One region of the Companilactobacillus ginsenosidimutans genome, then DNA from elsewhere that is predicted to be linked to it. Evidence: predicted binding sites of a transcription regulator. Region 1 holds the regulator's gene; each other region holds the start of a gene.
What was found. The regulator NrdR, encoded in region 1, represses ribonucleotide reductase genes. The targets are predictions, from matches to a motif close to ACACNATATATNGTGT.
Positions count from the first base shown of each region.

Region 2: the regulator NrdR is predicted to act here: its motif matches at 1,085-1,100, upstream of ABM34_RS04250 (deoxynucleoside kinase).
Region 3: the regulator NrdR is predicted to act here: its motif matches at 1,040-1,055, upstream of nrdJ (ribonucleoside-triphosphate reductase, adenosylcobalamin-dependent).

Region 1 covers NZ_CP012034.1:721,909-724,120, reverse strand. Annotated here, with positions in the region: gene mutM (DNA-formamidopyrimidine glycosylase) at 1-178, shown strand, start outside; gene coaE (dephospho-CoA kinase) at 175-768, shown strand; gene nrdR (transcriptional regulator NrdR) at 789-1,274, shown strand; gene ABM34_RS03750 (DnaD domain protein) at 1,276-2,212, shown strand, end outside.
Region 2 covers NZ_CP012034.1:827,949-830,160, forward strand. Annotated here, with positions in the region: gene ABM34_RS04245 (QueT transporter family protein) at 1-181, opposite strand, end outside; gene ABM34_RS04250 (deoxynucleoside kinase) at 348-998, opposite strand; gene ABM34_RS04255 (DUF2207 domain-containing protein) at 1,330-2,212, opposite strand, start outside.
Region 3 covers NZ_CP012034.1:2,388,304-2,390,515, forward strand. Annotated here, with positions in the region: gene ptsP (phosphoenolpyruvate--protein phosphotransferase) at 1-856, shown strand, start outside; gene nrdJ (ribonucleoside-triphosphate reductase, adenosylcobalamin-dependent) at 1,316-2,212, shown strand, end outside.

The DNA of each region.
Region 1 (2,212 bases):
CGGTTCAACAGTCCGGTCATATTTGGATGCCAATGGTCATAAAGGAACTATGCAGGACCGATTGAAAGTGTATGGCAAAGAAGGCGAGCCTTGTGCACGTTGTGGTACAACTATCGAAAAAATTAAAGTCGGTGGTCGTGGAACTCACTTCTGTCCCAAGTGTCAGGTAGTCAAATGAGTAAGGTATATGGACTAACAGGTGGAATTGCTGCTGGGAAAACTACAGTACTCGAAATTTTTAAAGAGTTGGGTTGTAATATTTATGATGCAGATCAAGTAGCGAGGGATGTCGTTAAACCAGGTTCAATTGGATTAAAAAAAATCACCAAACAATTCAGTAAAAATGTTTTGCTTGAGGATGGCCAACTGAATCGAAAGAAGTTGGGTCGAATTGTTTTTTCAGATGCGCGACAGTTGAAAATACTAAATAGTATTACTGGACCTATAATTAGAAAACAAATAGTTGACATGATTGATAAAATGAAACAAGATTCAAGCAACACGATTAATATTTTTGAAATCCAACTTTTGTTCGAAAGTAGCTATGAAAAGTATTTCAATGCTACAATAGCGGTATATATAGAACCAGAAGTACAATTAACGAGATTAATAAAACGAAATAATTTGAGTAAACAAGCAGCCCAGGATAAAATCGATGCACAAATGCCAATGGAAGGAAAAAAGAGATTGGCAGATTATGTTATCGATAATTCTCAAGATATTGATAGTTTAAAAGTGCAGATCTCAAAACTTTTAAAACAACTCTAGTTTAGAAAAGAGGAACGCTTATGATATGTCCACATTGTCATCACGACTCATCTAAAGTTGTTGATAGTCGTCCAAGCGATGAAGGTCGCGCAATCCGTAGAAGAAGAGAGTGCGAATACTGTGGTACAAGATTTACTACCTTTGAGAGGATCGAGAAATCGCCATTACTAGTTGTAAAGAAAAACGGTAATCGTGAAGAATTTCGACGTGATAAATTACTTAGAGGTCTAGTTCGCGCCGCTGAAAAGCGTCCAGTTACAATGGATCAGATGAATGCCATCGTTGATAAAGTAGAAAATGAAATTAGAGCAACTGGTGAAAATGAAGTTAAATCACAAGATATTGGTGAGCACCTGATGAAGGAGCTTGCTGATGTTGATGATGTTACTTACATCAGATTTGCTAGTGTTTATCGTGAATTCAAGGATATGAGTGGATTTATGAATGAAGTTCAAGAAATGATGGCAAACGATAAAAAGGATAATAAAGATAGCAAGGAGGACTAGTGTGTCAGACTTTAATGATAATAAGTTAACTCCTTTAACAGGCTTTTGGTGTCTACCAAATGGACAATTTAACGATCAAGACCGTCAGGTTTTGACTGACTTATATTTACCATTGATAGGACCAGAGGCTTTTAGTATTTATCAGTTACTTTGGGCAAAAGTTCCCAACAAAGAAATGATTACAAATCGACAGTCTCATTCGATTCTATTTGCGTTGCTAGATATGGGTGTGAATAGTTTTATTGCTGGACGCCAAAGGCTAGAAGCTCTTGGGTTAATTAAGTCATTCAGTAAAAGTGATGATATGGGATCATTTCTAATTTACCAACTATTTACTCCGTCAACTCCAAAGAAATTTTTCACGGATGACATAATGAGTATTTTTCTGTTGGAAAAAATAGGTGAATCTGAATATTCCAGATTGGCCGATAAATACTATAAATCAGCTGATATTTTAAAAAATACTGAGGATATTTCTAAAAAGTTTCTAGAAGTATTCAGACTTAACGATGATGATTTAAGAAACCGTCCTAGTCTTGTTGAAGAAAAAAGAGAAGATTTTGAGAACTCTAAATCAGATAAGGTTCCTTCAATAAGTGTTGAGGAGACCTCTGATTTTGATTGGACTCTAGTTGAGGACCGCATTGGCCAACTCTTCAAGATTACTCATGCTGATTTACTGGAGAACCAACAATTAATTTTGAGTCTCCATGAGTTTTATGGGATTTCCGAAGTTACGATGATTGATCTAATTGGGGAAACAACAGATATTGTAAACAATAAAATTGATCCCAATGCTTTAAAACGACTCGCTCAAAAGCGGTTTGAGAATAAGACTAATATTACGGCGAGAGTTGCTCAGCCTGAGATAGATCCAAATATTAAAGTGTCAAATGCGAATAAACCAGAGAGTATTCTATTAAACCGTGCAAAGAATA
Region 2 (2,212 bases), 110 kb from region 1:
CAATTATCAATGACCAACTATATTTAGGATTGAAGAAAACCAATAACATTAATATTTCAGATACTCTAAATTGTATTGCTCCATAGGCGAAAGCCGATAATCCGGGTGCCAATGTCAAAGCTACATATAATGCAGCTACAATTGCTAATCTAGTAATATCTCTTACTTTTAAATTGCGCATAATAAAAAAATCCTTTCACTGTTTTGTTAGGACAGGTTACCAGTGCAAACTGCCAATTAATAATGTTAACTTTTTTGACACTGATAAGCAACTTACAAAAATGTAATACTGTCCACCATACAAAAAAATCCTGTAACATCCACTCGGATATTACAGGATAATAATTTTACAACTTAGGCAATAAATCACGTTCATTTAATTTAGTATCAATTTGATTTAAAACAATTTGTAAATCGTCCTTGTTTTCAACATAATCCAATTGATCACCATTAATTTTCATTTTTGGACTGTAATCATATTCATCATACCAGTCATCATAACGACCAAGTAAATTGTGATAATAATCAACCAAAGTTGGATCCTGTTCTGGCTGTTCATAGTCACGTCCACGTTTCTCAATGCGCTTGATCATTGTGTCATATGAGATATCAATATGAATTAACAAGTCTGGTGCTTTTTTAGCGGCTGCATATGGAAGTTCTTGCATCATATTATCAAGAAGCTCGTCATAGACCTTCACTTCTTGTTGTGTTGCACGACCCATGTCGGCGTTCATGTGGAAGAACAAAGCATCTTCATAAATTGAACGGTCTAACACGTTATTATCATCAGCCAAAGCTTTTTTAATTGATTCAAAACGTTTATTTAAAAAGTAAATTTGTAGTAGGAAAGCATATTGCTTAGGGTCTTTATAGAACAATGGCAAAACTGGATTATCATCTACTTGTTCATAAAAAGCCTCTGTTCCTAAATGTTCTGACAAAATTGTTGCTAACGTACTTTTACCAGCACCAATTGTGCCACTTAATACGATCATCATTATATTCCTCCATCTGGTCCAAAAAAATCAATAGCTAATATCTTACCACTCAGAACTATATGTTGTATATAAATATTTTGAATATTCTATATATGGTGTCTTTTGATGATTTATAAACGCTGATATATCAATATTTTAGTCAAAAAAAAAGATCCTCACACACTGTGAGGACCCTTCTCGTCAATTCCCTTTTTCGTTCCAGTGAATATAATACCAATTCAATATAACATTGGGGTTACAAACTTGTTTCTTTATAACTTTTTTAATCGCAATTAAAAAAGTATTAAGACGATAAGAAAAAGTTAACATTTTGTTTGTTTCATGTTCTCTAAAAGGCTCCACCACCGGAACCTCCTCCAAATCCACCTGAACTTCCACCAGAAAATCCTCCAGAACTACCACCTATACTAGAATTGGAGCCATTTCCGGCATTAATTGCACTAGAAATTGAAGAAGTAAAATCAAAATTGTTGGACAATCCAGCAACTGCCCAGTAATAATAAACGAAGCTTGGATCGTTGAGCACTTGATCACTAAATTCAACCTTCAGTGCTTTTATGACTTTGTCTGAAACTCCAAACGCAACTGCATAGGGAAGAATTTGTTCCCAAAGGATTAAATCTCCTACGTCTGCCAATTTGATATCATCGATATCCTTCAGCATTTGTTTAAATCCACGTAATTCATTAGCTAGTATCTCACCTTTTTCTGTGTATACTGATATCCTCTTTTTAACTTGAAAATAGGTGGTCCATGAAAATACTAATCCAATCAGAAGTACACAGACTAATAATATCCACTTATCCGAATAAGTAACCATTCCAATACCTGCCATTATGACAGACAATACACTAGTTAATATAGCTCCCATTGAAAATGAACTTATTCTATCTGTATTCTTCTTATCAAAGAATTGTTCACGTCCACGTGCTGCACGTTTGCTCCATGCACTAAACCTCTTTGATAACTTACTCTTTGAGCTCTTATTGATTTGTTTGATTGTGACCTTCTCACCATCACCAATGTCATTAATTAGATATTGAAAAATTTTGTCATCAGGCAACTTGTTAGCTTTGATTTCAAAAGTTTTATCTAATTTAATTATTTCTAAATTACGCTTGTTAACTTCAACTAACATGTCTGCAGTAAGTGATGCACTATTGGCAGTATCAGCTTTATCGATCACTATTTGTGCCATACTTGGAGATACC
Region 3 (2,212 bases), 920 kb from region 1:
TGCTGAAGGTATTGGCTTGTATCGTACAGAATTCTTGTACATGCAGTCTGAAGAATTGCCAACAGAAGACGATCAATTTGAGGCCTACAAGAAGGTTCTTGAAGGAATGAAAGGTAAACCAGTCGTTGTCCGTACTATGGATATCGGTGGTGACAAGCATTTGCCATACCTTCCACTTCCTGACGAAATGAACCCATTCTTGGGATATCGTGCTATCCGTATTTCATTGGATAAACAAGATATCTTCAGAACACAATTACGTGCTTTACTACGTGCTTCAGCATTTGGTAACTTACGTATCATGTTCCCAATGATTGGTACTCTTCAAGAATTCCGTGATGCCAAAAAGGTATTCGAAGAAGAAAAAGCTAAGTTAGTAGCTGACAACGTTAAAGTATCTGATGATATTCAATTAGGTATGATGATGGAAGTTCCAGCTGCAGCTATCCTTGCTGATCAATTTGCTAAAGAAGTTGACTTCTTTAGTATCGGAACAAATGACTTAATTCAATACACAATGGCTGCTGATCGTGGTAATGAACATGTTTCATACCTATATCAACCATATAACCCATCTATTCTTAGATTGGTTAAACATGTTATTGAATCAGCACACAAAGAGGGCAAGTGGGCCGGCATGTGTGGTGAAGCAGCTGGTGACAACATTATGGTGCCACTACTACTTGCCATGGGTCTTGATGAATACTCAATGAGTGCAACTTCAGTTCTCCGTGTTAGAAGTTTGATGAAGAAATTGAGCACAGCTGATCTTAAAGATTTAGCTGACCGCGCAGTTAATGAATCAATTACTAACGAAGATAATAAGAAGTTAGTTGAAGAATACATGAACAAATAATTAAATTAATTAGACTGTTGGGAATTTATCCAACAGTCTTTTTTTGTTCTCTCCAATATAAACTGACGTATTTGTTAATATCGTTCGATTTAAGCTGATTCATTATAAAAATTGCTAGTTAATAGTGGATTGAAATAACGTCTTAAATGAGCCATTTCTTGCCAAATAAAAGATGTGGTTTGAACACTATATATGGTGTCTATATCATGTATTTATAAATCATTTATGCAGGGAAATTGCAAGACAAGATATTGACAATTATATTTTTTTGTCATTATTTTGCGCTGCAAAAAATTGGTCATTGACACCGTTACACATAGACGGCTAGCGGAGTGGGTCAAGTGATAAATTTTGTTTCACAGTCATTTCATAAAATTATTTTTAATACTATATGTTGTTAATCAGAAGTTAAAAGACTACTATATGTGGTGTTAACAATTTATGTATGAGGTGAACTTGATGGACAGTATTAAAACAAAAATTGAACTTAGTCAAGAGTTTATTGACCAAGTCAAAGAAGATATTAAACCACACTGGGGAGAACTCGGATGGGTAACTTATAAGAGAACATATGCTCGTTGGATTCCAGAATTAGGACGTACTGAAAACTGGGATGAAACTGTTAAACGTGTTATTGAAGGAAATATCAATTTAGACCCTCGTTTACAAAATAAGACTGTCAGCGTTGGTGATTATAATGAATTAGTTCAAGAAGCTAAGAGTCTGTTTAAATTAGTTTATGGATTGGCAGCTACACCATCCGGTAGAAATCTCTGGATTTCTGGTACTGCTTATGAAAAGAGAAATGGTGATGCACTAAACAACTGTTGGTTTATCGCTGTTAGACCACAAAAATATGGTGATAGTCACATTGTGCCTGAATATTTAGATGCTGACACAAAGGCTGTTTCTATGCCTTATTCGTTTATGTTTGATCAATTAATGAAGGGTGGCGGCGTTGGATTTTCTGTTGTTCCTTCAAACATTGAACAAATCCCTGCCGTTGATGTTAAAACTGACCTAGTTATTTTGATTGGTAAAGAAAGCGCTTCTTACGACGAATCAATTAAGGCTGGTGCTGTTGACCGTGACGAATGGTTAGCAAACAACGACATCGATTCAACACGCTCATACAAACTCCCAGATACCCGTGAAGGCTGGGTAGTTGGTAATGCCACAATGATCGATGCACACTTCGGTAATACAAATCCTGAACACTTACACCAAGTTGTTTTAGATATTACTGACATTCGTGCTTCAGGTGAAAAAATCAAAGGTTTTGGTGGTACCGCCTCAGGTCCAGCTCCACTAATCGAAATGCTTCATGATATTAACGCACTATTAAACGATAAAATT